DNA from 4 places in the Streptomyces sp. NPDC048297 genome. Region 4 is predicted to be linked to each of the others. Evidence: riboswitches for the same ligand, from Rfam matches in the RefSeq annotation. Region 4 holds a riboswitch; each other region holds the start of a gene.
What was found. Region 4 has a riboswitch for cyclic di-AMP ahead of ACGFYV_RS09150 (transglycosylase family protein). Riboswitches for the same ligand answer to the same signal wherever they lie in the genome.
Positions count from the first base shown of each region.

Region 1: another riboswitch for cyclic di-AMP. It lies ahead of ACGFYV_RS29350 (NlpC/P60 family protein); the one in region 4 lies ahead of ACGFYV_RS09150 (transglycosylase family protein).
Region 2: another riboswitch for cyclic di-AMP. It lies ahead of ACGFYV_RS04735 (M23 family metallopeptidase); the one in region 4 lies ahead of ACGFYV_RS09150 (transglycosylase family protein).
Region 3: another riboswitch for cyclic di-AMP. It lies ahead of ACGFYV_RS07410 (transglycosylase SLT domain-containing protein); the one in region 4 lies ahead of ACGFYV_RS09150 (transglycosylase family protein).

Region 1 is NZ_JBICZA010000032.1:90,884-97,943, forward strand. Features, by position in the region: gene ACGFYV_RS29340 (peptidoglycan DD-metalloendopeptidase family protein) at 1-1,179, shown strand, start outside; gene pcrA (DNA helicase PcrA) at 1,356-3,848, opposite strand; cyclic di-AMP (ydaO/yuaA leader) riboswitch at 4,132-4,306, shown strand; gene ACGFYV_RS29350 (NlpC/P60 family protein) at 4,314-5,552, shown strand; gene ACGFYV_RS29355 (dienelactone hydrolase family protein) at 5,893-6,615, shown strand; gene ACGFYV_RS29360 (tellurite resistance/C4-dicarboxylate transporter family protein) at 6,808-7,060, shown strand, end outside.
Region 2 is NZ_JBICZA010000003.1:206,211-213,270, forward strand. Features, by position in the region: gene ACGFYV_RS04720 (GNAT family N-acetyltransferase) at 1-2,799, opposite strand, end outside; gene ACGFYV_RS04725 (HPr family phosphocarrier protein) at 3,025-3,306, shown strand; gene ACGFYV_RS04730 (GntR family transcriptional regulator) at 3,601-4,296, opposite strand; gene ACGFYV_RS04735 (M23 family metallopeptidase) at 4,516-5,271, opposite strand; cyclic di-AMP (ydaO/yuaA leader) riboswitch at 5,284-5,448, opposite strand; gene ACGFYV_RS04740 (M16 family metallopeptidase) at 5,680-7,060, opposite strand, start outside.
Region 3 is NZ_JBICZA010000005.1:138,200-145,259, reverse strand. Features, by position in the region: gene ACGFYV_RS07425 (ABC transporter ATP-binding protein) at 1-502, opposite strand, end outside; gene ACGFYV_RS07420 (outer membrane lipoprotein carrier protein LolA) at 561-1,868, opposite strand; gene ACGFYV_RS07415 (polyprenyl synthetase family protein) at 2,320-3,330, opposite strand; cyclic di-AMP (ydaO/yuaA leader) riboswitch at 4,036-4,232, shown strand; gene ACGFYV_RS07410 (transglycosylase SLT domain-containing protein) at 4,237-4,725, shown strand; gene ACGFYV_RS07405 (HAD family hydrolase) at 4,871-5,683, opposite strand; gene fahA (fumarylacetoacetase) at 5,879-7,060, shown strand, end outside.
Region 4 is NZ_JBICZA010000006.1:182,951-190,010, reverse strand. Features, by position in the region: gene ACGFYV_RS09160 (septum formation initiator family protein) at 1-100, opposite strand, end outside; gene eno (phosphopyruvate hydratase) at 238-1,524, opposite strand; gene ACGFYV_RS09150 (transglycosylase family protein) at 1,796-2,503, opposite strand; cyclic di-AMP (ydaO/yuaA leader) riboswitch at 2,508-2,683, opposite strand; gene ACGFYV_RS09145 (transglycosylase family protein) at 2,882-3,952, opposite strand; gene ACGFYV_RS09140 (cytochrome P450) at 4,121-5,506, opposite strand; gene ACGFYV_RS09135 (nucleoside triphosphate pyrophosphohydrolase) at 5,660-6,679, opposite strand.

The DNA of each region.
Region 1 (7,060 bases), on a different contig from region 4:
TGGGACACGAGCGCCTGGCTCCAGCCGGACCAGACCGCCGCCGTGGACCCGGCCCAGCAGCAGTGGTACTGGGACGCCCAGACCGGCGACACGGGTGCGTACGACGCCACGCAGTGGAACGCCGACGGCACGGCCGTCGAGCACGAGCAGCTCGCCGAACCGTTCGACCCGTCGGCCACGGCCACGTTCGAGCAGGTCGGCGACCCGCACGCGACCGGCGCCTTCGAGCACGCGCCGTATGAGCACACGCCGTACGAGGACACGTCTCACCAGGACACCCCCTACGACGGCGTCGCCTACGAAGACCTCGCGGAACCGACCCTCAAACCGGCCTCCGAAGAGGACGAGTTGGGTGCCACCGGCGAGACGCTCGTCGTCCCCGAGCTGCTCGAGGATCAGGAAGAGGCCGCTCCGGTGCGGCCCGCGGGCTCGCGCGGCGCCGCCCGCTCCCGGCGCCGTACGCCTGCCAAGCGCTCCGCGCTGCTGACCATCGCGGTGCCCTCGGCCTGTGTGATGGGGGTCGCCGGTATCGCCGCCGCCTCCGTCGGCCACCTGACCGACGACGGCACGGACACCACCGCGACCGCCCCGGACGCGCACGCGGTCAAGCCGTCCGTCGCCAACAGCAAGCTGGACACCCAGCTCGAGAGGGTCTCCGCGGGCGCCGACGACTTCGCCGACCGGGCCAGCCGTACGCAGGAGCGCATCGACCTCAGGACACAGCAGGCGCTGGAGAAGAAGAAGGCCGCCGCGGAGGCCGCGCTCAAGGAGCGGCTGCGCCCCAAGTTCGCGCTGCCGGTGATGCAGCGCGGGCTCAGCGCCTACTTCGGACAGGCGGGTGTGAACTGGATGTCCGTGCACACGGGCATCGACTTCCCCGTCTCGTACGGCACCACGGTGATGTCGGCGACCGACGGCGTCGTCTCGACGAAGTGGAACAGCGCCTACGGCAACATGATGATCGTGACGGCCAAGGACGGCACGGAGACCTGGTACTGCCACCTCTCCAGCTACCGCGTCACCGCCGGTACGGTCGTCAAGGCCGGCGAACCGGTCGCCTACTCGGGCAACTCGGGCAACTCCACGGGCCCGCACCTGCACTTCGAGGTACGGCCGGCGGGCGGAGCGGCCGTGGACCCGCTGCCGTGGCTGCGCAGCCACGGCCTGGACCCGACCTGAGTTCTTCCTGACCTGGGTTCTGCCCGATCTGAGTTCTGCCCGACCTGGGTTCTGCCTGACCTGGGTTCTGCCCGACCTGGGTTCTTCCTGACCTGAGCGCTTCCTGGCGGCGTGGCCCCCGCCGTTCCCCACGGGGCCCGCGCCATTCCTGACGGGGCTCCCGCCGTCCCGCTCTCCTACAGCTTTTCCACCGGCGCGTACCGCAGCAGCAGTCGCTTCGGCTTGCCGTCCCCGAAGTCGATCGTGGCCTGGGCCTTGTCGTCCGCGCCGGCCACCGCGACGACCGTGCCGAGGCCGAACTGGTCGTGGGTGACCCGGTCGCCGACGGCCAGCGCGACCGCCGGCTTCTCGGAGGCCCGCCGGGTGGCGAACCCGGACGCGCCCGCCGCCGACGAACGCGAGCGGGACGAGGACAGCGAGGCGGCGATCCCTGAGGCCGGGCCGGACGGCTTGGGCGCGGGCGCCCCCGTCCGCTTCCACGCGACGTGGGCCGGCGGGATCTCCTCCAGGAAGCGGGAGGGCGGGTTGTACGACGGCTGGCCCCAGGCGCTGCGCAACGCCGACCGCGTGAGGTAGAGCCGCTCCCGCGCGCGCGTGATGCCGACGTACGCCAGGCGCCGCTCCTCCTCCAGCTCCTTGGTCTGGCCGAGGGCGCGCATGTGCGGGAAGACGCCGTCCTCCATGCCGGTCAGGAAGACGACCGGGAACTCCAGGCCCTTGGCGGTGTGCAGGGTCATCAGCGTGATGACGCCGGAGCCGTCCTCGTCCTCGTCGGGGATCTGGTCGGAGTCGGCGACCAGGGCGACCTTCTCCAGGAACTCGGCCAGGGTGCCCTGCTCCCCCTCCTCGCGCTCCTGCTCGAACTCCAGGGCCACGGCGGCGAGTTCCTGGAGGTTCTCGATGCGGGTCTCGTCCTGCGGGTCGGTGGAGGCCTGGAGTTCGGCGAGGTACCCGGTGCGTTCGAGGACGGCCTCCAGGACGGTCGCCGGTCCGGCGCCCGACTCCACGATGGTCCGCAGGTCCTCCATCAGCGTGTTGAACCGCTTGACCGCGTTGGTGGAGCGCGCGGCCATGCCGTACGCCTCGTCCACCCGCTTCAGCGCCTGCGGGAAGCTGATCTTCTCGCGCTGCGAGAGGGCGTCGATCATCGCCTCCGCGCGGTCGCCGATGCCCCGCTTGGGGACGTTGAGGATGCGGCGCAGCGGCACGGAGTCCTCGGGGTTGGCGAGGACGCGCAGGTAGGCCAGGACGTCCCGGACCTCCTTGCGCTCGTAGAAGCGGACGCCGCCGACGACCTTGTAGGGCAGGCCGACGCGGATGAAGACCTCTTCGAAGACACGGGACTGAGCGTTGGTGCGGTAGAAGACGGCGACGTCGCCGGCCTTGGCCTCGCCCGCGTCCGTGAGACGGTCTATCTCGTCGGCGACGAACTGGGCCTCGTCGTGCTCGGTGTCGGCGACGTAGCCGACGATGCCCGCGCCCTGGCCCGCGTTGGTCCACAGGTTCTTCGGGCGACGGGACTCGTTGCGCTCGATGACCGCGTTGGCGGCGGACAGGATCGTCTGCGTGGAGCGGTAGTTCTGCTCCAGCAGGATCGTCGTCGCGTTCGGGTAGTCCTCCTCGAACTGGAGGATGTTGCGGATGGTCGCGCCGCGGAAGGCGTAGATCGACTGGTCCGCGTCACCCACGACGCACAGTTCGGCGGGCGGGAGGTCGTGCTCTCCCGGCGGGGCGTCCACGTCCGCGGCGGGGCGCTCGCCGGTGCCGACCAGCTCGCGCACCAGGGCGTACTGGGCGTGGTTGGTGTCCTGGTACTCGTCGACGAGGATGTGCCGGAAGCGGCGGCGGTAGTGCTCGGCGACGTCCGGGAAGGCGCGCAGCAGGTTGACGGTCGTCATGATCAGGTCGTCGAAGTCGAGCGCGTTGGCCTCGCGCAGCCGCGACTGGTAGAGCGCGTAGGCCTGGGCGAGGGTCTTCTCGAAGCCGTCGGTGGCCTGGGCGGCGAAGTCCTCCTCGTCGATCAGCTCGTTCTTGAGGTTGCTGATCTTGGCGCTGAAGGACTTGGGCGGGAAGCGCTTGGGGTCGAGGTCCAGGTCACGGCAGACCAGGGCCATCAGGCGCTTGCTGTCGGCGGCGTCGTAGATCGAGAAGGACGAGGTGAAGCCGAGCCTCTTCGACTCGCGGCGCAGGATGCGGACGCACGCGCTGTGGAAGGTCATGACCCACATCGCGTTCGCGCGCGGGCCGACGAGCTGCTCGACGCGCTCCTTCATCTCGCCCGCGGCCTTGTTGGTGAAGGTGATCGCGAGGATCTGGCCCGGGTGCACGTGCCGCTCGGCGAGCAGGTGGGCGATGCGGTGCGTCAGCACACGGGTCTTGCCTGAACCGGCGCCGGCGACGATGAGCAGCGGGGAGCCGGCGTGGACGACCGCGGCGCGCTGGTTCTCGTTCAGCCCCTCAAGGAGCGCCGCCGCGTCGAGGGCAGGCCGGGGAGCGCCGTCGCGGTAGTAATCGTCGCGGTCCAGGGGCGCGTCGAACTTCCCGCCGAACAGATCGTCCGGAATCGACTCCGGAACGTGATCGTCCTCGGGCGGCGGCGGGGGCTCCCCCTCCTGCCCGCGAGGGCTCTGGAGGTCCGCCAGGAAGCTGTCGTCAAAGAGGCTGCTCATCGCTCTCCGAGTCTAGGGCGCCGCACTGACAACCGGTGCCGCATCGGGAACCCGGCCGCTTCGACAGGGCGGTCGATCTTCCTTGCCGGGGCGCGTTCTTGCCGTATTCCGGCGGCCACCGGGCCCTCACGCAGCGGAATCACCTCGTGACCCGGGAGCGGTCCCACGACAAGGTCACGAAAATGTATCGGACATATGGTGCACCAACCTTCACACGAGTCACACGAGTTGGCTAGGTTGCCGGTCGGGCCGCACGCCCGTTACCGGCGAACCCCGCCGGGTCGCGCGGCCTCCGCCGAGTCCATCGCGTCGCTGCGCGGCGCGCGGAGCCGGGGACCCACCGTTCCCTGGGGTGAATCGGCCCACGTTCCGCACGGGACGCGAGCCGTAGGGCAAGCCTTCCGAACCACCCGCCCGAACCCGACAGCTAACCCGGTAGGCGGCAGACGGAAGGAGTCGCCTCCCTTGGCGTCGCACCGCAAGCCGCGCCCCTCGGGCACGCTCGGAGCAGGTCTTCGCACCCCCATGCTCGCCACCGCCGCCCTCACCTCGGTGGCCGTGCTGTCCCAGACGGCCGACGCCGCTCCCTCGGCCGGCGGGAAGCCGAGCGTGGAGGAGGTCGAGAAGAAGGTCGACGACCTCTACCGCCAGGCGGAGTCGGCGACCGAGAAGTACAACGCCGCCAAGGAGCGGGCCGGCAGACAGCGCAAGCAGGTCGACGCCCTGCGCGACGACGTGGCCAAGCGCACCGAGCGGCTGAACCAGGCGCGCGAGGAGCTGGGCACGTTCGCCGCCGCCCAGTACCGGACCGGGGCCGCCACGCCCCAGACCGCCACCTTGCTGCTCGCGAACGACCCGCAGGACTACTTCGACCAGACCCAGCTGATGAACCGGCTGACCTCACGGCAGAAGACCGCGGTCGACGACTACGTCACCGAGCAGTCCGCGACCATGAAGAAGCGCCGGGAGGCCGCCGAGAGCCTCCAGACCCTCTCCGAGTCGCAGCGGGAACTGCGGACGACCAAGTCCACCGTCCAGAAGAAGCTCGCCTCCGCGCGCGAGTTGCTGTCCGAGCTGACGGCCGAGGAGAAGGCGCGGCTCGCGGCCATCGAGAAGCAGAAGCAGGAGCAGGCCGCGCGCGAGGCTGCCGCGCTGGCGAAGAAGCAGGCGGCGGCGGAACGGGCACGCCAGCAGGCGGAGGCGCAGGCTCAGCAGGACAGCGAGTCGTCCACGTCCGGCGGTTCGTCGACCACCGGCGGTTCGTCATCGTCGGGCGGATCGACGTCCGGCGGATCGATGTCGGGCGGTTCCACGTCCGGTGGTTCGACGTCCACCGGCACGTCGACCACCAAGGCCGAGAAGGCGATCGCCTTCGCCCGCGCCCAGATAGGCAAGCCGTACGTCTGGGGCGCGACCGGACCGGGCTCGTACGACTGCTCCGGCCTGACCCAGGCCTCCTGGAAGGCCGCCGGCGTCAGCCTCCCGCGCACCACGTACGACCAGGTCGCCGCGGGCACCACGGTGTCCCTGACGGACGCCCGGCCCGGCGACCTGATCTTCTTCTACGACGACATCAGCCACGTCGGCATCTACATAGGCAACGGCATGATGATCCACGCGCCCAAGCCCGGCGCGTACGTCCGCGAGGAGTCGATCTACTACGCCGGCTCGTCGATCATCCACAGCGTGGTGCGCCCGGCCTGAGCGCGCCGCAGGACGGCTTCGGACCTGAGCGCGCCGCAGGACGGCTTCGGACCTGAGCGCGCCGCAGGACGGCTTCGGACCTGAGCGCGCGGCATAGCCGCTTCGGATCCGCCGGCGAGCGGCTCCGTGGCATCCGGCCACGGAGCCGTCCACGGAGCCCTCCGCGAAAACCCGTTGGCGGACCACGGCGGCCACTGCTACTTTTCCGGAGGCCGTGCGAGAGAACGAGGAGGTGGTACCCGTGAACGCAATATCGACATGGGTGCTCCCCTCCGGGGTCACGGTCGGGCGATAGGTCGTCCGGGAGCGCCGTTCACGCGCACTCCCGAAAGGCACGACCATGCACTTCACTTCCGAACAACGCCTCGACGACGGCGTCCTCGAGCGCGAGTTCATCCTCGGCGAGACCCCCGGCACCCTGTGGACGCCTGAGTCCGCCACACCGGTCCCGCTGATCCTGATGGCCCACAACAACGGCCTGCCCAAGGCGGAACCCCGGCTGGTGGCCCGCGCCCGGCTCTCCGCGGCGTACGGCTACGCGGTGGCCTCCATCGACGCCCCCGGGTGCGGTGACCGGCCCCGTTCCGCCGCCGACGAGCAGGCCCGCGCCGACCTGCGCCGGGCGATGCGGGTCGGCGAGCCGGTCGACGAGATCTTCGAGTCCTTCGTCGGTCCACTGGTCGAGAACGCGGTCCCGGAATGGCGGACCACCCTGGACGCCCTCCTCGCGCTGCCCGAGATCGGCGGCCCGGTCGGGTACTCGGGGTGGACCGCCCTCGGCATCCGCCTCGCGGCGGTCGAACCGCGCATCGCGGCCGCCGGTTTCTTCGCCGGGGGTTACGTGCCCCGCGCCCAGCGCGAGGAAGCCCGGCAGGTCACCGTCCCGCTGCTGCTCCTGCTGCAGTGGGACGACGAGGGGAACCCGCGGCAGCGGGCCCTGGACCTGTTCGACGCCTTCGGCAGCAAGGAGAAGACGCTGCACGCCAATCTGGGCGGGCACCTCGGCACCCCGTGGTTCGAGAGGGAGAACGGCGACCGGTTCTTCGACCGGCACCTGAAGTAAGTCCGGGCCGCCAGGCCGCCAGGCCATTAGGCCGGCGGTCTGACGGCCTGCAGCAGGCGGCAGGCGGGGGCAGTGCCGGTCTGACGGCCCGATCGCGTCGGTGACGGTCTCCCCCTGCTCCCCCGCTCCCCCACCTTGTCCCGGGTCCCTTTTCGGGCTCCACGCGCGTGGGCACGCCCTACCATCGGGCTCATGATCGACGTCTCGGCTGTGAGCGCGTGGTGGACGAAGTGTCCACCGGCGACTGGGGCCGCCGTGATGGCGACCGGCATCGTGTCGGTCGGCCTGCATCTGGCGGGCGCCGAGACGCTGTCCCTGATCGTCCTGGTCCTGGCCTGCGTCACCTGGGTGGCGTTGGCCGCGGTCTTCGTCGTACGGCTGGCGGGTCACCGGCGTCGCTGGGCGGCCGAGGCGCGGAGCCTGGGCGCGCTCACCGCGGTCGCCG
Region 2 (7,060 bases), on a different contig from region 4:
CGCCGTCCTGATCGCTCTGACCAGCGAGGTCGCCTCCCGGTCGGTGACCGGGATCAGCCGGTGGGCCATGTCCCCGAGCAGCTGCGAGGCGGCCCCGGCCAGGCCGAAGGACAGCACGGCCCCGGCCGCCGGGTCGATCACCGCCCGTACGACGGTGTCGACGCCCCGGGGCGCCATGGCCTGCACGACCGGCCGCAGCTCCTGCGGCGCCCCGATCAGCTCGGTCAACTCGGCGTAGGACCGGCGCAGTTGCTCCTCGTCCGCGAGGTCCAGCCGGACGCCGCCCAGGTCGGCGCGGTGCCGCAGGTGGGGGGCCGTGGCCTTGAGGGCGACCGGGTAGCCGAGGGTGCGGGCGGCCTCGACGGCGGCGTCCGGGGTGGGCGCGGGAAGCGCCCGGCGCACCTGGATGCCGTACTTCCCGAGCAGCTCGCAGGTCTCCGCCTCCCCGATGGTGAGTCCCTCGCCCCGTTCGAGGAACCCCTCGATCAGCTCGGCGGTGCCCTTCTCGTCGATGTCCTCGTACTCCGGAACCTTCCCCGGGTCAGCCGCCTCCCGCCGCCACTGCCCGTACTTCACCGCCTCGGCGAGGGCCCGCACGGCCCGCTCGGCGGCGGGGTAGGCGGGGATGAGGCGGGGGGTGTGCGTTGCGGGGGACCAGGTTTCGGGGGCCTGGGTTTCGGGGGCCTGGGTTTCGGGGGCCTGGGTTTCGGGGGCCTGGGTTTCGGGGGCCTGGGTTTCGGGGGCGCGGGTTTCGGGGGCCCGGGTGGCCGGGAGGGTGGCAGCATCGGTTGCCGGTGGGGCCCCTCGTTCGAACGGGGCCGGCTGCACGGAGCCCTGGGCACGGTCCCCGGCGCCGGGTGCAACGGGTGCGCCGGGTGTGCCGAGTGCACCGGGGGTGCCGGAACCGGAAACGGAAACGGCCGATGGTGCCGTGCTCGTCGCGGCCGACAGCGCCTCGGCGAGCCCGCCCAGCTCCACGTGCACCACCAGCACCGGCTTGCCCGGCACCAGAGCCGCCGCGGAGCTGAGCGCTTCCGCCAGCTCCATGTCCCCCGGCGACCCCTCGCCGATCGCCGGGATCGCGGTGACGACCACCGCGTCACTCGTCCCGTCCGCCAGCGCCCTCGCCAGCGCCCGGTGGAAGTCGTCCGCCGTCGCCCCGGTCGTCAGGTCCAGCGGGGGCGCCGGCCGCAGTCCCTCCGCGAGGCAGCGGTCGTACGTCAGGATCCCGAGCGACTCGGAGTTGCCGAGGATGGCCACGCGCGGCCCGGCGGGCAGCGGCTGCCGGGCGAGCAGCAGCCCCGCGTCGACCAGTTCCGTGATCGTGTCGACCCGGATCACCCCGGCCTGGCGCAGCAGCGCGGACACGGTCGCGTGCGGCAGCCGCGTCGCCCGTACGGCGTGCCCCTGCGGCGCCGCCCCCGCTCCCTGCACCACGACGAGCGGCTTGGCGGCGGCGGTCCGCCGGGCGAGGCGGGTGAACTTGCGGGGGTTGCCGATGGACTCCAGGTACATGAGGACGACGTCGGTCTCGGGGTCGTCGTACCAGTACTGGATGACGTCGTTGCCGGAGACGTCGGCGCGGTTCCCGGAGGAGACGAAGGTGGAGACGCCGGTGACCCCGGTGACCCCTCCCCCGCGGCGGTGCAGCCGGGACAGCAGGGCGATGCCGATGGCGCCGGACTGGGCGAAGAGCCCGATGCGGCCGGGACGGGGCATCTCCGGGGCGAGCGAGGCGTTGAGCCGGACGTCCGGGGCGGTGTTGATGACGCCGAAGGCGTTGGGGCCGATGAGCCGCATGCCGTACGCGCGCGCGTGCCGGACCAGCGCCCGCTGCCGCTCGCGCCCCTCGGGCCCGCTCTCGGCGTACCCGGCGGACAGGACGACGAGGCCCTGTACGCCGTGCTCCCCGCACTCGGTGACCACGGCCGGCACGTGCTCGGCCGGCACGGCCACCACGGCGAGGTCCACGGGTCCCTCGATGTCCCGCACCGAGCGGTACGCCGGCACGCCGTCGACGTCCTTGAGGTCGGCGGGGAACGCCTTGTTCACGGCGTGCAGCGGCCCGGTGTAGCCGGCGTCCCTGATGTTGCCGAGGACGCTGCGGCCGACACCGCCGGGCGAGCGGCCCACGCCGACGACGGCGACGGAGCCGGGGGCCAGCAGCCGCCGTACCGAGTGGGACTCGGCGCGCTGCTCCCGCGCGCGCTGCACGGCGAGGGAGCGGTCGGTGGGTTCGAGGTCGAACTCCAGGCGGACGACGCCGTCCTCGAAGCTGCGCTTCTGGGTGTATCCGGCGTCCGTGAACACCTTGATCATCTTGGTGTTGGCGGGCAGCACCTCGGCCGTGAACCGGCGGATGCCGCGCTCGCGGGCGACGGCGGCGATGTGCTCCAGGAGGGTCGAGGCGACGCCGCGCCCCTGGTGGGCGTCCTGCACGAGGAAGGCGACCTCGGCCTCGTCGGCGGGTGCGGACGCGGGCATTCCGCCGGCGCCGACCCGGTCGTAGCGCACGGTGGCGATGAACTCGCCGCCGATGGTGGCCGCGAGCCCCACCCTGTCCACGAAGTCGTGGTGCGTGAAGCGGTGGACGTCCTTGGCGGACAGTCGCGGGTACGGCGCGAAGAAGCGGTAGTACTTCGACTCGTCCGAGACCTGCTCGTAGAAGCTGACCAGGCGGTCGGCGTCGTCGACGGTGATGGGCCGGATGCGCGCGGTGCCCCCGTCGCGCAGCACCACGTCCGCCTCCCAGTGGGCGGGGTACTCGTGCCGGTCCTGCCGGTCCGCCGGGGTCTGCATGGGCCCCAGAGTACGGCTCGCCAATGACAATGGCGCGAGGCAGTCTGTGGGGAACGGAAGCCGGATCGGGGCCGCGGTCCGGCGACACGTCCGGACCCCGGACGGAGGTCCGCTCGGGCACGTCCGGGCCGGACGCAGGTCCGCTCGGGCACGTCCGGGCCGGGCACGCTCCACGATATGGGAAACTGGTCTAGACAACCCTGGGAAACTGAAGGGCAGCATCACATGGCTGAGCGCCGCGTCAACGTCGGCTGGGCCGAGGGTCTCCACGCCCGCCCCGCCTCCATCTTCGTCCGAGCCGCGACGGCCGCCGGCGTCCCGGTGACGATCGCCAGGGCTGACGGCAACCCCGTCAACGCGGCCTCCATGCTGGCCGTCCTGAGCCTGGGCGCCCAGGGTGGCGAGGAGATCGTCCTCGCCTCCGAGGCCGAGGGCGCGGACGTCGCCCTCGACCGCCTGGCCAAGCTCGTCGCCGAGGGCCTTGAGGAACTGCCCGAGACCGTCTGAGCACCCGGCACCGGGCCCCCGGCCCCGGGCCCCCGGCCCCGGAAGACGGCCCCCGGAAGACGGAAGCCGCGTCACCCTTTGCGGGTGGCGCGGCTTTTGCGCGTCACGGAGGATTCACGAGCGGATTCACCGGCGCGTTCATGGGCAGGCCCACGGATGCGTCCACGGCCGCGTTCACGAACGGGTGCACGAGCGGGCGCGCGGAAAACCCGGAGGGAAATCGCGGGCGCACGGGAATTCGGGTACCCGGAATGCACCCCGTGGAATTACCCCTCTTTGTATACGGTGCCCGTGTTAATGCCGTGGGCGCGATGTGTTTACGGCATGTTGCGAAGTCCTCACGCGCGACTGGCGGTCCGTGCCGCCGGAGAAGCGCAACCGGTGCGCAAGGGCCGCGCGCTCGGTGTGCAGGGCCGTGACCGCCCGCGCGCGCTCGCCGTCGCCGCGCGCCACCGCGTCCACGATCGCGCCGTGCTCCGCCCAGGACTCCACCGGGCTCGACGGCACGTCCACCGTGTACATCCAGGCGATCTTGTGCCGCAGCTGGGTGAGCGTCGAGGTCAGCGACTGGCTGCCACAGGCCTGGGCGAGCGTCTCGTGGAACCAGCCGCCGAGCGAGCGCAGATCCTCGCTGCGCCCCCGCTCGGCCCGCTCCTGCCCCAGTCTGACCAGGCCGCGCAGCACCTTCAGATGGGCATCGGTGCGCCGCTGCGCGGCCCGTGCGGCGCCGAGCGGCTCCAGCAGCAGGCGCATCTCCAGCAGGTCGGCGGCCTCCTGCTCGGTCGGCTCGGCCACGCACGCGCCGGCGTGCCGCCGGGTCACCACGAAGCCCTCGGCCTCCAGGGTGCGCAGGGCCTCGCGCACGGGGACGCGCGAGACGCCGTAGCGGCGGGCGAGGACTTCCTCGGTGAGACGGCTGCCGCGCTCGTGGACACCCACGACGATGTCGTCCCGGATCGCCGTGCACACCGACTGTGCCGGAATACGCATGACCGACCTCCGTCTTCATCCCCGTGAAACGTCGACGATGGACGTCCGCTCAGTGACTGTATTCCAATCGGCGGGAATTTCCGACGGCGGGCAGGAATCCGTGGATATTTTTTGGCCAGTCGACCGGGTAAGAGGCGTGGAAAACGACGAAAGCCCCGACTCGGATGAGCCGGGGCTTTCACGGTGCGCTGCGTTTCGGACGGCCGCCGCGCGGGACCGTCAGACGGACACGCCGTGCTTGCGGAGGTAGGCGACCGGGTCGACGTCCGAGCCGTACTCGGGGGTCGTCCGGGCCTCGAAGTGCAGGTGCGGTCCGGTGACGTTGCCGGTCGCGCCGGACAGGCCGATCCGCTGGCCCGGCACGACCCGCTGGCCCACGCCGACGCCGATGGACGACAGGTGGCCGTACTGGGTGTACATGCCGTCGGCCATCCGGATCACGATCTGGTTGCCGTACGCCCCGCCCCAGCCGGTGGAGACGACCGTGCCGGAGCCGACCGCGTGGACCGTCGTCCCGCTCGCCGCGTGGAAGTCGATGCCGGTGTGGGAGCCGGAGGACCACAGGGAGCTGCTCGCCATGTAGCCGGTGGAGACGTACGAGTGCGCGATCGGGGGGACGAACGCGTTCAGGCGCTTGCGCTCCGCCTCGCGGGCGGCGCGGGCCTTGGCCTCCCGTGCCTGCTTCGCGCGCTCGGCGGCGGCCTTGGCGGCGGCCTCCTCGGCGGCCTTCCGCTCGGCGGCGGCCTTCTGCGCGGCGGCCTGCGCGTCGATCTCCTCGGCGAGCCTGGCGCTGACGGTGATGACGGGGGTGAGACCGGTCCGCTCGACGGAGTTCTCCGCGGCGAGTGCGGGCGAGGCCATGAGGGTGCCGACGACACCGGTGGTGGTGAGGGCAGCGATACCGACCGCCGAAGCGGTGGTGCGCATGACCCGGCCGGGCTTGCGGTGCTTCCCGGAGGCGCACATGAACGCCATGAGCTGGCTGGTCCTTTCCTTCCCTCTCGCCTACCGGGTTAGCTGACGGGTTCGGAGCAGGAAGGTCTCCTACGGACTCCCTCGCCGTGGCGCGGGCGTCCGATTCACCCCAGGGACTGCGGTTGGGTCCCCGGCTCCCCTGGCTCGCGCCGTACGGGGACTCGGCGATGACTGTCCGGTGCCGCGGGCGCGGCGCACTGCATGACGAACAGCCCGGAAGACGCTAAAGGGGGCGACTGCCGATCCCCAAACGGATCCGGGCTTTTGTAGCGCATCCCACAGGGCAGACCGGCAACCTCCGTCCGAAACCGGACATCTCAGGGGTGTTGCCGCGGCACGGCCGGGAACGGCAAGGGCCCTGACGACCCGTCGGTCGCCAGGGCCCACGCGCATCGTCGTGCGCGGCCTCTACTCAGCGGCCACGACGGTGACTTCACCGATGCCGAGCGCCTCGACCGGCTCCTTGATCTGAGCCGCGTCACCGACGAGGACGGTCACCAGGCGGTCCACCGGGAAGGCGTTCACGACCGCCGCGGTGGCCTCCACGGTGCCGGTGGCGGCCAACTGCCGGTAAAGCTGCGCCTGGAAGTCGTCCGGCAGCTCCTGCTCGACCTGGTCGGCCAGCGTGCCCGCGACGGCCGCCGCGGTCTCGTACTTCAGCGGCGCCACCCCGACGAGGTTCTGCACGGCGACGTCCCGCTCGGCGTCGGTCAGGCCCTCCGCCGCGAGCGTGCGCAGCACCGTCCACAGGTCCTGGAGCGCGGGACCGGTGTTCGGGGTGTCCACCGAGCCGCTGATGGCGAGCATCGAGGCACCGGCGGCCCCTCCGGCGGAAGGCGCCGCGGAGCGCAGGACCTGCCCGAAGGCGCGTACGCCGTAGGTGTAGCCCTTCTCCTCGCGCAGGACCCGGTCCAGGCGGGAGGTGAGGGTGCCGCCGAGGCAGTAGGTGCCGAGCACCTGCGCCGGCCACACGCGGTCGTGCCGGTCGGGGCCGATCCGGCCGATGAGCAGCTGGGTCTGGACGGCGCCGGGCCGGTCCACGATGACGACCCGGCCGGTGTCGTCGGCGGACACGGGCGGCACGGGCCGCGGCGTGCCGGGGGTGCCGGTCCAGGCGCCCAGGGTGTCGGCGAGCAGCTCGTCCAGGTCGGTGCCGGTGAGGTCGCCGACGACGACCGCGGTGGCCGTCGCGGGGCGCACATGGCGGTCGTAGAAGGCGCGTACGGCCGCCGCGTCGATCTTCTCGACCGTGTCCTCGGTGCCCTGGCGCGGCCGGGACATGCGCGAGGTCGCCGGGAACAGCTCCCTGGAGAGTTCCTTGGCGGCCCGGCGGGAGGGGTTGGCCATCTCGTGCGGGATCTCGTCCAGGCGGTTGCGGACCAGCCGCTCGACCTCGCTCTCGGCGAAGGCGGGCGCGCGCAGGGCGTCGGCGAGCAGGCCGAGGCCCTTGGCGAGGCGGGAGGCGGGGACCTCCAGGCTGATCCGGACGCCGGGGTGGTCGGCGTGCGCGTCGAGCGTGGCGCCGGCGCGCTCCAGTTCGGCGGCGAACTCCTCGGCGGAGTGCTTGTCGGTGCCCTCGGAGAAGGCCCGCGCCATGATCGTGCCGACGCCGTCCAGGCCGGCCGGCTCGGCGTCCAGGGGCGCGTCCAGGAGCACCTCGACGGCGACGACCTGCTGGCCGGGGCGGTGGCAGCGCAGGACGGTCAGGCCGTTGTCCAGCGTGCCGCGTTCGGGGGCCGGGAACGCCCAGGGCTTGGCCTCGCCGGGCCGCGGCTGGGGGTGGAAGTCC
Region 3 (7,060 bases), on a different contig from region 4:
GCTGTTTCATGCCGAGCGAGTACGCCCTCGCCTTCTTGCCCGCCGCCGCCGCGAGGCCCACCCGGTCCAGTGCGGCGGCGACCCGGGCGCGCCGGGTGCGGGGGTCGGCGGTCGGGTCGGCGCAGTCGTAGCGCAGCAGGTTGTCCCGGCCGGAGAGGAAGCCGTACAGGGCCGGGCCCTCGATGAGGGCGCCGACCTCGGGGAGGACCTGCCGGGCCGCCCGGGGCATGGGGCGGCCCAGGACCCGGGCCGTGCCCGCGGTGGGCTCGATCAGGCCCATCAGCATGCGGATGGTGGTGGTCTTTCCGGAGCCGTTCGGGCCGAGGAAGCCGAAGACGCTGCCCGCCGGGACGGTCAGGTCGAGACCGTCGACGGCGAGCTGTCCGCCGCGGTAGCGCTTGGTGAGGCCGTGCGTGGCGATGACACTCGCCGCGTCGTCCCACGGGCCGCCCTGCTGTGTGGCGGACGGTTCACCCTGCTGCGCGGCGGACGGTTCGTCCATCGGCTCCCCTTCGACTCGTCGTGGTCCGGACGGTAAGGACCTGGCGGCCCCGGAAGGGTCACTTCCCTTCGTTCGCCGCCTTCACCAGCGCGTCCTTGGTCACCGCGCCGACGTACACCTTGCCGTCGTCGGTGATCAGAGCGTTGACCAGGCGGGTGGAGAAGACCGTGCCCTTGCCGAACTTGCCGGACACGTGGTCGCCGAGCGAGCCGAGGAAGCCGCCGAGGTCACCGCCCGGGGAGCCGGACGGGCCCGAGGTGCCGGACGGCAGGCCGCCCTTGGCGCCGGTGTCGAAGGTGGCTATGGCCGTCCAGCCCTTGCCGATGACCTTGCCGCCCTCCCCGCCGCGGCCGAAGCCCCCACCGGGACCCGAGCCGGGCTTCGTACCGTGCTGCGAACCGGGTTTCATGCCGTGCTGCGAACCAGGCTTCGTGCCGTGCTCCGGTGCGTGCTCCCCGGCCTTCGACCCGTCCTTCGACCCGTCCTTCTGCTGCTCGGTGACCTTCGCGCCCTTGGGCGGGGTGAAGGCGAAGGTGGAGGCGGCCGGGCGGGCGAAGGAGACCTGCGTGAAGCCCGCGTCGAGCACGGCGGCGCCGCCGCTCCTCGGGGTCAGCGTGAACTTCAGCGGCATCCCGGTCCTCGCGTCCACCGCGATGTTGATCGCGCCGACCGTGGTGCCGGACTGCTTGGGCTTGATCTGCAGCTTGTAGGCGTCGCGCCCGGCGACCTGGGCGGTGCCGTCGACCGTCACGGACGTGGTGTCGTCGACCGCCTTCAGGGCCTCGTCGGCGAAGTCCTTGGGCGTGGCCGGCGGCTCCTCGGCGCGGTCCTTCCCGCCGGATTCGCCGGCGGTGCCGTGGAAGACCTCGTTGCTCTTGCTGTCGTAGCCCCACACGTCCTTGCCGTTGTGGATCAGGCTGTACTCGGCGCCGCTCTCCAGCAGGGAGAGCTTCTGCCGGTCGGGGCCGTCGGCGGCCACGCGCAGGGTGTGCGTGCCGGTGACCAGCTCGGTGAGCTTGGCCTTCGGGTCCGCGGACGAGCCGCCCCGGCCGCCCTGGGCCGCACCGGACACGAGGCTGCTCTCCAGGCCGCCGAGGTCCGGCAGGCCGAGGTCGGTGCTGACCTTCACCGTGCCGGACAGTTCCTGGACGTCCGACGCGGCGATCTTCTGGATGAGCTGCTGTGCGGTGATCTTGGGCAGGTTGGGGTCACCGGAGTCGGCGAGCGCCGGGACCAGCCCGATCGTGGCCGCCGCCACCCCCATCACCGCGACCGGGACGACGTACCGGGCCGCCTTGCGGCGTCCGGAGCGCAGATCCTCGTCCGGCGCGGCGCCCGTCGCGTCGTCGGTTTCGTACGGTGCCATGTGTGCGTTACCTCCGTCGTCGGCGGCGGCTGTCCTCACGCTGGTCCACCTGAGCCGCCATTCTCACCCGAATCGGTGAGGAGTGGGATGTCCGTGGTTTCCATCAGACCAAATCCGCCGTGCGAAGGCGTCAGACCACGGAGCCAAGTCCGCGTACGCCTGGGGTATGACGCACGAGGGGCGGCGCCTCCCCGATCCGTAGGGGTCGTGGGGGAGGCGCCGCCCTCGTGGTGTGCGGCGGGGCGGCGGCCGGGGCTCGGGAGAGACGGCCGGCCGGGCGGTGAGCGGTGCGCAGGGGCTGTCCGCCCCGGGCCGCAGAGGCCCGCAGAGGCTGTCCGCGCGGCCTCGGAGGCTCTCCCCGCAGGGAGCAGCCCGCCCTGTGCCCGCCCTGAGCCGTAGGGGCTGTCCGCAGGGGCACTCCGCCCCGGGCCCCGTAGGGGCTCGCCAGGTCCTAGCCGGCGCGGTGCACCACGGCGTCGCAGAGCTGGGTCAGCGCCGACTTGGCGTAGCCCTCGGGCAGCGGGGAGAGCGCGGCGCGCGCCTCCTCGGCGTACCGGACGGTGTCCCGGCGGGCCTGCTCCAGCGCGGGGTGGCAGCGCAGGCTCTCCAGCGCACGCGCGTGCAGGGTGTCGTCGCTGAGGTCGGAGTCGAGCAGCTCACACAGGGCGACGTCCTCGGCGAGGCCCAGCCGGGCGGTCCGCTCGCGCAGCCGCAGCACGGGCAGGGTGGGGATGCCCTCACGCAGGTCGGTGCCCGGGGTCTTGCCGGACTCGTGGGAGTCGGAGGCGATGTCCAGGACGTCGTCCGCGAGCTGGAAGGCGACACCGAGGCGCTCGCCGTACTGGGTGAGCACGTCGATCACCGTCTCGTCGGCGCCGGACATCATCGCGCCGAACCGGCAGGACACCGCGACCAGGGAGCCCGTCTTGCCGCCCAGCACGTCCAGGTAGTGCTCGACCGGGTCGCGGCCGTCCTGGGGACCGGCGGTCTCCAGGATCTGCCCGGTGACCAGCCGCTCGAACGCGAGGGCCTGGACACGGACCGCCTCGGGGCCGAGGTCCGCGAGTATCTGGGAGGCGCGGGCGAAGAGGAAGTCGCCGGTGAGGACCGCGACGGAGTTGCCCCAGCGGGTGTTGGCGCTGTCCACACCACGTCGTACGGCCGCCTCGTCCATGACGTCGTCGTGGTACAGCGTGGCCAGGTGGGTCAGCTCCACGACCACGGCCGACGGCACGACGCGCGGCGCGTAGGGGTCGCCGAACTGGGCGGCGAGCATCACGAGCAGCGGCCGGAACCGCTTCCCGCCGGCCCGTACCAGGTGTTGCGCGGCCCCCGTGATGAACGGGACCTCGCTCTTGGTGGCCTCGAGCAAGCCTTCCTCGACAGCCGCCAATCCGGCCTGGACATCGGCTTCCAGAGCCTGGTCCCGCACGCTCAGCCCGAACGGCCCGACGACGGTCACGAGGGGTCTCCTGTCTGCTGGTGTCTGCTGGCGATTACACGGTTTGTCGATAGGTCGCTGCCATCACTCAAGTCAGCGTATCCGGTCCTCTTTCGATCACCGATAGCACCCACCGGTCCACCCCGGGCGGTATCGGGATCATGACCGTTATGTTTTTGATCACCCAATAAGAATGGACATTTATTGACTTAACGGGACGATGCACCCCGCCGTCGAACGCCACGCCGACCGTGCGCGCGTTCGACGCCCCTGAGTACGACTCCGGGGACCGCCAGGTGACAAGTCGGAGACGATCCGGAGGCGACCCGGAGACGATCCGGAGAGGACCGGGAGGCAACCAGGAGGCCGTCTCCCCCCTCTTCAACGAGGGGCGCCTCCCCAGAGGTTCCGGGCCCGGGTGGACCGACACCCCCTAATGGCCGCATTAAGAGCGAATCCAGCCAATCCCCCATGTCCGCTTTTGCGCATTTTGCCGTTTCGTGAATTGGGTCACTCGCACCCCTCGGCGACCCCGCCCGCCCGATCGCCCCTTTCGCCTTGCCCTGCCGGGCAGTTGAGGATTGGCGATCGCAAAGGATCAAGTGCCCCAAAAGCCGCAGAACAAGGTCAACTAGCACTTCAGGTGAATCCACCCCTTGTTCCGGACATGTGCTCTCGCATACGTTCCGGGCCGTCAGACGGACGCCGAATCCTGCCGCGTCTGACACCACCCACTCGACGAACTCATTCGTACGGCAGGAGCGGGGGACCCAGGTAAGTCGCCGGACCGGTCGGCACATGTCGCACCGGAACGGCTAGGGGTGAAGTCGCACCACCTCCAGCGCCCGACGGGCCTGGCGGCGCGGCCGGGCACCTCCCCGCCCGAACCCGACAGCTCACCCCGCAGGCGACGGAGAGGAATACGACATGCCCGCTGCCGCTCAGCCCCGCCGCACCCGCTCGCCCCGCCTCTTCCGCACGCTCGCCGTCGCCGGGACCGGCGCGGCCCTGCTCGCCCTTCCGATCGTCGGCGCCACCAGCGCCTCGGCCGCGGGCACGACCGGCTCCACGCCCTCCACCACGCTCGCCGGGTACCCCAACAACCTGGACGGCTGGATCCGCGAGTCGCTCGCGATCATGGGCGAGAAGAAGATCCCGGGCACGTACAACGGCATCTACCGCAACATCATCCGTGAGTCGTCGGGCAACCCGAAGGCCATCAACCTCTGGGACTCCAACGCCGCCAAGGGCATCCCGTCCAAGGGCCTGCTCCAGGTCATCGACCCGACCTTCAACACGTACCACGTGGCGGGCACGGCCTTCGACCCGTACGACCCGGTCGCGAACATCACGGCCGCCTGCAACTACGCGGCCGCGCGCTACGGGTCGATCGACAACGTCTTCGGCGCCTACTGATCCACCGGCCCCACCCACAGGCCTGACCCCCACGGGCCTGACCCGCGGGCCTGCCCCCCACAGGCCCCGCCCCCGCAGGCCTGACCCCCACAGGCCTGATCCGGCCGGCTGACCCATCCGGCGGGGGGCCCTGACGAGCCCCTGGTCAGCCGGCCGGAAACAGTCTTTCGAGGACGACGGCGACACCGTCGTCCTCGTTCGACGTCGTGACCTCGTCGGCGACGGCCTTGAGTTCCGGATGGGCGCCGGCCATGGCGACACCGTGGGCGGCCCAGTCGAACATGGGGATGTCGTTGGGCATGTCGCCGAAGGCGAGGGCCTGTTCGGCACGGACCCCGAGATGCCCGGCGGCCAGCGCGAGCCCCGTCGCCTTGGTGACACCGCACGGCTGGAGCTCCACGGTCCCCGGCCCCGACATCGTGACCGTCGCGAGCGAGCCCACCGCCGCGCGCGCGACCGACGCCAACTCGTCGTCGGACAGCTCGGGATGGCGCAGCAGCACCTTGCTGATGGGCTGGCACCACAGGTCGTCGCGCCGGCCGACCCGCACGGCGGGCAGGGTCGGGTGCGGCATCCGGTACCCGGGCTCGATCAGCGTGAGCCCGTCCACCCCGTCCTGGTCGACGGCCGCGTACACCTGGCCCACCTCGGCCTCGATCTTGCCGAGCGCGACCTCCGCCAGCTCCCGGTCCAGCCTGACCGACCACAGCAGCCGGCCGGCCCCGGCGTCGTAGACCTGCGCGCCCTGCCCGCACACCGCGAGCCCGGTGCCGCCGAGGGTGTCGAGCAGCGGCCGTACCCGAGGGGCCGGGCGCCCCGTCACCACCAGATGACGCGCACCAGCGCGCGCCGCCCGCGCGAGCGCGGCGCGCGAACGGTCGGAGACGGTGTCGTCGCCGCGCAGCAGCGTCCCGTCCAGGTCGGTGGCGATCAATGTGTATACGGGAGGTGCGGCCATGCCCAGAGAATACGGACCGCGCACCCCTCGACTCACCCCGCGCTTCCCGCACTTGTGCGCTGCCCTGCCCCGTGCGACACCGCCGGGGCGCCCCCGGAGGCACTGCCCAAGAAGCGCACCTCGGCCGTAACGTGTGGCGCGACCACATGGAACACAGCGCCATGCACGGCCAGGATGAGAGCGAGGCAGTACCCCATGCCCCCCTTCGACGTCCCCGAGGGCGACCCCTTCGGTCCGCACAATCTTCCCTATGGTGTGTTCTCGCCCGCCGGCGGCGCGGAGCGCAGGGTCGGCGTCCGGCTCGGTGACCACGTCCTCGACGCGGGCGCCGCAGCCGCCGCGCTCGGCTCCCCGTACGTCTCCCTGCTCGCCCGGCCCGGCCTGGACGCGCTGCTGGCGGCCGGGCGCACCGCCTGGTCGGACGTGCGGCGCGCGCTGACGGCGTGGGTGACGGTGCCCTCCCACCGCTCCGCGATCGAGCCGCTGTTCCACCCCTTGTCGTCGGTGACCCTGCACCTGCCCTTCGAGGTGGCCGACTACGTCGACTTCTACGCCTCCGAGAACCACGCCCGCAACGTCGGCCAGATCTTCCGCCCGGACGCCGAGGACTCCCTGACCCCCAACTGGAAGCACCTGCCGATCGGTTACCACGGCCGCTCCGGCACCGTCGTGGTCTCGGGCACGGACGTCGTACGGCCGTCCGGGCAGCGCAAGGGCCCCGGCGACCCGGCCCCCGTCTTCGGCCCCTCCGTCCGGCTCGACATCGAGGCGGAGGTCGGCTTCGTGGTCGGCGCGCCCTCCGCACCGGGCCGCCCGGTCGCACTCGGCGACTTCCGCGAGCACGTCTTCGGTCTCTGCCTGCTGAACGACTGGTCGGCGCGGGACATCCAGGCCTGGGAGTACGTCCCCCTCGGACCGTTCCTCGGCAAGTCCTTCGCGACCTCGGTGTCGGCGTGGATCACCCCGCTGGAGGCGCTGGACAGCGCGCGCGTGGCACCGCCCGAGCGCACGCACCCGCTGCTGCCCTACCTGGACGACGCGGCCCCCGGGATCGAGCCCGGCGGCTACGACCTGCGGATCTCCGTCGCCGTCAACGGCCAGGTGGTGTCCGAGCCGCCGTTCTCCACCATGTACTGGACCGCCGCCCAGCAGCTCGCCCACATGACCGTCAACGGGGCCTCGCTGCGCACCGGTGACCTGTACGGCTCGGGCACGGTCAGCGGCCCGGCGCACCACCAGCGCGGCTCCCTGCTGGAGCTGACCTGGAACGGCCGCGACCCGCTCGAACTCCCCGACGGCAAGCGCGCGTTCCTGGAGGACGGCGATGTCGTGACGATGACGGCGTGGGCGCCCGGCGAGGACGGGAGCCGGGTCGGC
Region 4 (7,060 bases):
GGCGCTTGGTCTGGGAGCGGTAGACGCGGGCGGCCGTCTGCTCCCCGAGCAGTCTGAGCCTGGTCGCGGTGGAGAAGCGGTCCCCGTTCTTCACGGCCATCTGGCTCTCCGCCTCCCCTTTCACGCGCGTACGTCCCCGCACACGGTACGGGACCGGGTACGGGGACGTACGTACGACTGGCTAAGACTTGAGCCGGGTTGCCGTTCAGCCCTTCGGCTGCTCAGCCCCTCGGCTGCTCAGCCCTTGAAGCGCGGGAAGGCGCTGCGGCCGGCGTACACCGCGGCGTCGTCGAGGATCTCCTCGATGCGCAGCAGCTGGTTGTACTTGGCGACGCGCTCGGAGCGGGCCGGGGCGCCGGTCTTGATCTGGCCGCAGTTGGTGGCGACGGCGAGGTCGGCGATGGTGACGTCCTCGGTCTCGCCGGAGCGGTGGGACATCATGCACTTGAAGCCGTTGCGCTGGGCCAGCTCGACGGCGTCCAGGGTCTCGGTGAGCGAGCCGATCTGGTTCACCTTCACCAGGAGGGCGTTGGCGGTGCCCTCCTCGATGCCGCGGGCCAGGCGCTCCGGGTTGGTGACGAACAGGTCGTCGCCGACGATCTGGACCTTGTCGCCGAGGCGGTCGGTGAGGACCTTCCAGCCGGCCCAGTCGTCCTCGAACAGCGGGTCCTCGATGGAGACGAGCGGGTAGGCCGCCACCAGCTCCTCGTAGTACTCGGTCATCTCGGCGGCCGAGCGGGACTTGCCCTCGAACTCGTACTTGCCGTCCTTGTAGAACTCGGACGCGGCGACGTCGAGCGCGAGCGCGATCTGCTCACCGGGGATGTAACCGGCCTGCTTGACGGCCTCCAGGATGAGGTCGAGGGCCTCGCGGTTGGAGCCGAGGTTCGGGGCGAAGCCGCCCTCGTCGCCGAGGCCGGTGGACAGGCCCTTGCCCTTCAGGACCTTCTTGAGGGTGTGGTAGACCTCGGTACCCCAGCGCAGCGCCTCGGAGAAGGACTCCGCGCCGATCGGGGCGATCATGAACTCCTGGATGTCCACGTTGGAGTCCGCGTGCGAGCCGCCGTTGAGGATGTTCATCATCGGCACGGGCAGCAGGTGCGCGTTGGGGCCGCCCAGGTAGCGGAACAGCGGCAGGTCGCTGGCCTCGGAGGCGGCGTGGGCGACGGCGAGGGAGACGCCGAGGATGGCGTTGGCGCCGAGGGAGCCCTTGTTGTCGGTGGCGTCCAGGTCGAACATGGCCTGGTCGATCAGGCGCTGCTCGGTGGCGTCGTAGCCGACCAGCTCCGGGCCGATCTGCTCGATGACGGCGAGGACGGCCTTCTCGACACCCTTGCCCTGGTAGCGGTTCGGGTCACCGTCACGGAGCTCGATGGCCTCGAAGGCACCGGTGGAGGCACCGGACGGAACGGCGGCACGACCCGTGCTGCCGTCGTCGAGGCCGACCTCGACCTCGACCGTGGGGTTGCCTCGGGAGTCCAGGATTTCCCGGGCTACGACGACGTCGATGGACGGCACGAGCATCTCCTTCTTGGAATGTGACGCTGGAAGAGCGGGGCTGTTGTGCCTTGCGGCTGTGCCTTGCGACTAGAGCCTAACCGTCCCAGGGGCGTCGGCCACCGACCGACCGTCCCGTGGACGGGGACTGCAGTGAGACGGTACCCATTGTTCATCAGCGGAACAAAGGGAGTTCACGAAATACGGAGGTTCATGAAAAAACCCCGCCCCGGTGCGTACGGGGGAACACGCACCGGGGCAGGGAGTCCGTGGGGACGGGGGAGGCCTGAGCCTGGGGTCACTTCAGGTGCAGCTGCTGACCCGGGTAGATGAGGTCGGCGTCCGCGACGATGTCCTTGTTCAGGTCGAACAGCTTCTTCCAGCCGCCCTTGACACCGTGCTTGCCGGCGATGGTGCTGAGGGTGTCGCCCTTGACCACCTTGTACTCGCCGTCACCCTTCTTGACCTTCTTGCCGGTCGGGGTGGTGACGGTCTTGCTCGCGGCCGGGCGGTCCGCCGAACGGGAGGCGGCCTGCTGGTCGGTGGAGCGGGTGGTGGTGCTCGGCGCGGCGGGCTTGGCGGGGGCCGGCTTCGCGGGGGCGGGCTTCGCGGCGGCGGGAGCGGCGCCGTAGGGGGTGCTGGACAGGCCCGTGCCGCAGACCGGCCAGGCGCCCTTGCCCTGGGCGGCGAGGACCTTCTCGGCGACGGTGATCTGCTGCTGCTCGAAGGCCAGGTCGGCGCGGGAGGCGTAGGCCGTGCCGCCGTACGCGGCCCAGGTGGAGGCGGAGAACTGCAGACCGCCGTAGTAGCCGTTGCCGGTGTTGATGGACCAGTTGCCACCGGACTCGCACTGGGCGACCTTGTCCCACTCCGAGGCGGTGGCGGCGGAGGCGTTGCCGGCCGCCATCAGCGGGGCGACGACGACGGCGCCGGCCACGCCGGCGAGCGTGACGGCGCGAAGAGCCTTGGCCGGACGACGGTGCTTGCCCTTGCTGGAAAACAGCATGGATCGATCCCCTCACCGACGCCTGCGAGGTGAGCTGTCGGGTTCGGGCCGGTTGAGTTGCCCGGCCGTCCCTCCCGTCTTCCGGGAGGCACGGCTTCACCCCGAGCCGGTCGCGGCATCAACTGCCGGATCCGGCGCCTACCTTGGGTCCCCCGCTCCTGCCTACGGCGCGTGACGCGTCGACTGTTCCCGGGCGACCGCTGGCAGGATTCGGCGTTGCGGATGCCGGGGCTCGTGGTGACGAGCGGCCTCGACCGTAGGCAGGCGTTCGGCGGAATTCCAAAGACGATCAGGGCTTCTGAGACTCATCCCACACTTTCACCAAAACGGACATTAGCGGGTGAAGTGGGGCGCCAACTCCCCCTGTCCGCCGCCCACTCAGGAACCGACGTGCAGGGTCTGACCGGGGGCGATGTCGTCCGGGTCGGCGCCGACGGCCTTCTTGTTCTGAGCGTAGAGCGCGTGCCATCCGCCGTCGACGTCAAGGGAGTCGGCGATGGAGCTGAGCGTGTCGCCCTCGCGGACGGTGTAGTCGTCCGCGTCACGGGAGGCGTGACGGCCCGAGGCGTGGCCGCTTTGACCGTTTGTCACGCTTTCGTCCGCAGTGCCGCCACGGTGACGTCCGCCACCGTCGAGGGCGCCGGTGTCGACCAGACTCCAAGAGCTGCCGGTCTGCCACGAATTGCCCGGGTCGCCGAGCGTGGGGTCGGAGGCGGCCGAACCCTCACCCTCCTGCGACGCCCCGGTTCCGGGCGAGGCCGACATGTCGGACTCGGCGGCACCCGCACCCTCACGGGCGTCACCGAAACCGGAACCCTGGCCCACACCCGGGGACGGCGTGGCGGACGCACCCACGGAGGGGTCCGACGAGTCCGAGAGGTCCGACGAGTCGGACGAAGAGGATGAACCCGACTTGTCGGACGAGTTCGACGAGTCGGTCGAGTCGGGTGAGCCGGACTTCTTGCCGGACCCGGAGTCGTCGCTCTGGGAGTCGGAGGAGTGGCCGGAGTTGCCCTTGCCCGAGCCCTGGGAGTCGGAGCCCCCGACGCCCGTGTCGACGTCAGCGGAAGCGGAGTCGGCGGTCATCCCGGAGAGCAGGGCGCAGGTGGCCCAGGGGGTGGTGCCCTGGTCGGCGAGGATCCTCTCGGCGACCGCGATCTGCTGCGACCGGCTCGCCCGGTCGGCATTGTCGGCGTACTGGGTGCCGCCGTACTTGACCCAGTCCTCGTGCGAGATCTGCAGGCCGCCGTAGTACCCGTTGCCGTTGTCGGCGCTCCAGGAGCCGCCGCTCTCGCACTCGGCCACCTTGTCCCACGTGGTGCCGTCGGCCGCGTGGGCGCTCACGGCACCGAGGAGCGGGATGGCGATGGCGGAGCCGGTCACTCCGGCCGCGACGATGAGCGCCGGAGCCTGACGGGGGCGACGGTGACGACCGTTCCCGGGAAGCATACGGAGGCCTTTCGAGCGACAGCAGAACCGGCGCGGCAGGCGTTGCCCGTCCGCCACGCTGAAGGGTGAAGGTATCGGCAGATGATCGCTCATCACAAGTTCATGCCGCGCGGATCACGTGAAGATCACATAGTTGAACGCCTCTCACGTTTTCTCCGCGCACCGGCCTCAGGGAACCGGCGTGAACTCCACGGGGAGCGTGCGCAGACCGCGCATGATGAGCCCGCCACGCCAGCGCAGATCGGCCGGATCCGCCCCGAGCCGCAGGTCGGGCAGCCGGGTCAGCAGGGTGGCCAGCGCGGTCTGGCCCTCCAGCCGGGCGAGCGGGGCGCCGAGGCAGTAGTGGATGCCGTGGCCGTACCCGAGGTGCTGGTTGTCGCGGCGCGCGAGGTCCAGCACGTCCGGGTCCTCGAACCGCTCCGGGTCGCGGTCCGCGGCGGCGAGCACGACCAGCACCGGGTCGCCGGCCGCGATGTCCTGCCCGCCGATGCTGAGCGGCCGGGTCGCGAACCGCCAGGTGGCCAGCTCCACGGGGCCGTCGTAGCGCAGGAGTTCCTCCACACCGGTCTCCAGGAGGCCCCTCTCCCCGGCGGCCAGCGAGCGCTGGAGGCGGTGGCGCTGCTCGGGGTGGGTGAGCAGGGCGTAGGTGCCGTTGCCGATGAGGTTGACGGTCGTCTCGAAGCCGGCGAACAGAAGGATGAAGGCCATGGCGGCGGCCTCGTTCTCGGTGAGGTGCTCGCCGTGGTCGGAGGCCCGGATGAGGCCCGAGATGAGGTCCTCGCCCGGGGTCGGCTCGGCGGGCAGCGCCTGCCTCTTGCGGTGGATGAGTTCGGCGAGGTAGCCGCGCATCTTCTTGACCGACCGCGCGACCCCGCCCCGCGGACCTCCGCCGTGCCGGATCATCATGCCCGCCCAGTCCCGGAAGTCGTCCTGGTCCTCACGCGGGACGCCGAGCAGGTCGCAGATGGCGTAGATGGGGAGGGGGAAGGCGAACTCGTGGATGAGGTCGGCGGAGCCCGTCGCGGCGAACCGGCCGATCAGCTGGTCGGTCAGCTCCTGCACCCGCGGGGCGAACTCGGCGACACGGCGGGGCGTGAACGCCTTGCTCACCAGCCGGCGCAGCCGGGTGTGGTCCGGCGGGTCGATGTTCAGCAGATGCGTCATCAGGTCGGCCTTGCGCTCGCCGGGGATACCGGTCTTCCCCTTGGCGTGCGCGGGCTCGTCGTGATGGGCCGGGTTCTTGCTCAGCCGCTGGTCGGCCAGCGCCTGCTTGGCATCGGCGTAGCGGGTGACCAGCCAGGCCTCGACCCCACTGGGCAGCTTGGTGCGGTGCACGGGCGCGTGCTCCCGGAGCCAGGCGTAGGCGGGGTAGGGGTCGGCGGCGAACTCCCAGGTGAAGAGGTCCGGGGCGGGGGTCGAGGTCGGCGCGGGGGGCGAGGTCGGCGCGGGGGTCGGGGTCGGCGCGGGGGTCGGGGTCGGCGCGGGGGTCGGGGTCGGCGCGGGGGTCGGTGCGGGGGGCGGTGCGGAGGCGTCGGGGTGGGGCTGGTTGGTCACTCCTCGACGGTATCCGGACCCTGCTCCTCTTCTTACTCCTCCTACTCCTTGCTTCTCCGGCTCCTTGCTTCTCCGGCTCCTTGCTTCTCCGGCTCCTTGCTTCTCCGGCTCCTTGCTTCTCCGGCTCCTTGCCTCTCCGGCTTCGCCTACTCCTCATCTCTCCTGTTCCGGCTTCTCCTGCTCCGGCTGTGTGCCTTCCGCCGCCCGTATCGCGTCCCGGTAGGTGCGGGCCGCGGCGCGCAGGGCCGCTTCGGGGTCGGCGCCGTCCGCTTCGGCGCGGACCGCCAGGGCCAGCAGTTCGTAGCCGATGCCCTCGCCCTGGGGCAGGGGTACGTCCAGGCCGGCCGTGCGGGCGCGGGAGGCGAGCTTGGCGGCGAGGGCGAGACCGGGCTGGCCGAGGGGGACGCCCTCCGTCACCGAGGTGCGCCGCTTCTCCTCGGCCTTGGTGCGCAGCCAGTGCTCCTGGACGTCCTCCGGGGTCTGCGCCTTCTCCTCGCCGAAGACGTGCGGGTGGCGGTGGATCAGCTTGGCGACGATGCCGCCGGCCACGTCGTCGATGGAGAACGGCGTGTCTGGGTCCTCCTCGGCGATGCGGGAGTGGAAGACGACCTGGAGCAGGACGTCACCCAGCTCCTCCCGGAGTTCGTCGCGGTCTCCGGCCTCGATCGCCTCGACCAGTTCGTACGCCTCCTCGATGCCGTACTTGGCCAGGCCCAGGTGGGTCTGCCGGGAGGACCAGGGGCACTCCTCGCGGATGCGGTCCATGACCTGCACGAGGTCGAGGAAGCGGGCGCCGGGCAGGTCGTAGGAGGCGGGGAGCAGCTCCAGCTCGGGCATCCGCACCCGGCCGGAGCCGGCCAGCCTCGCCAGCCCGTCGGTGAGGGCCGGCTCGCCCTCGCCGGTGGCCACGACCACCACCGTCCGCCCGCCGGCGCAGGCGTCGACCAGATCCTGCGCGGTGGGGGACTCCTCCGACACGACCGTCCCGGCCTCCCGCAGATAGGGCAGCTGCGGGTGCGCGCCGTCCGCGCACAGCACGGTGTCGGCGCTGCGCAGGGCCTGCCAGGCGGGCCAGGACAGCAGGCCGGGGGCGACGCGGTGGCTGGTGGTGAGCAGGATGATGCGGCCGGGGGCGGCGTCCGGGCCGAGGGCTTCGGGGCTGGTTGCGTTCACGATCCGAACGTAACTCACGGCGCCGGCGGACGAGCCGGGTTGTCCACAGGGGCAAGGCGATTACGTGATCGTATGACCAGTGCCCGGACGAGCCAGAGGAACAGGGACGCGATGACGATCACGATCGCTGCTCCGGTCGCGGTCAGCAGGCCGTACGCGATCCGGTCGCCGGAGGCGGAGGCGGTGGTCGCCGTCTCGGGACGCCCCCGCGCGTAGTGGACGCGGACCGTGTCGCCGACGTCCGCGTCGCCGGGCTCCCAGAACCGGTAGGCCGTCCCGGTGTCCGTGGTGAAGCGGACCTCGTACCCTTCTGGCTGCTTCCCTGGGGGCCGCTCACCTCGTCCTTCGCCGTGACGACCCCGTCGACCGACCGTCCGTGCG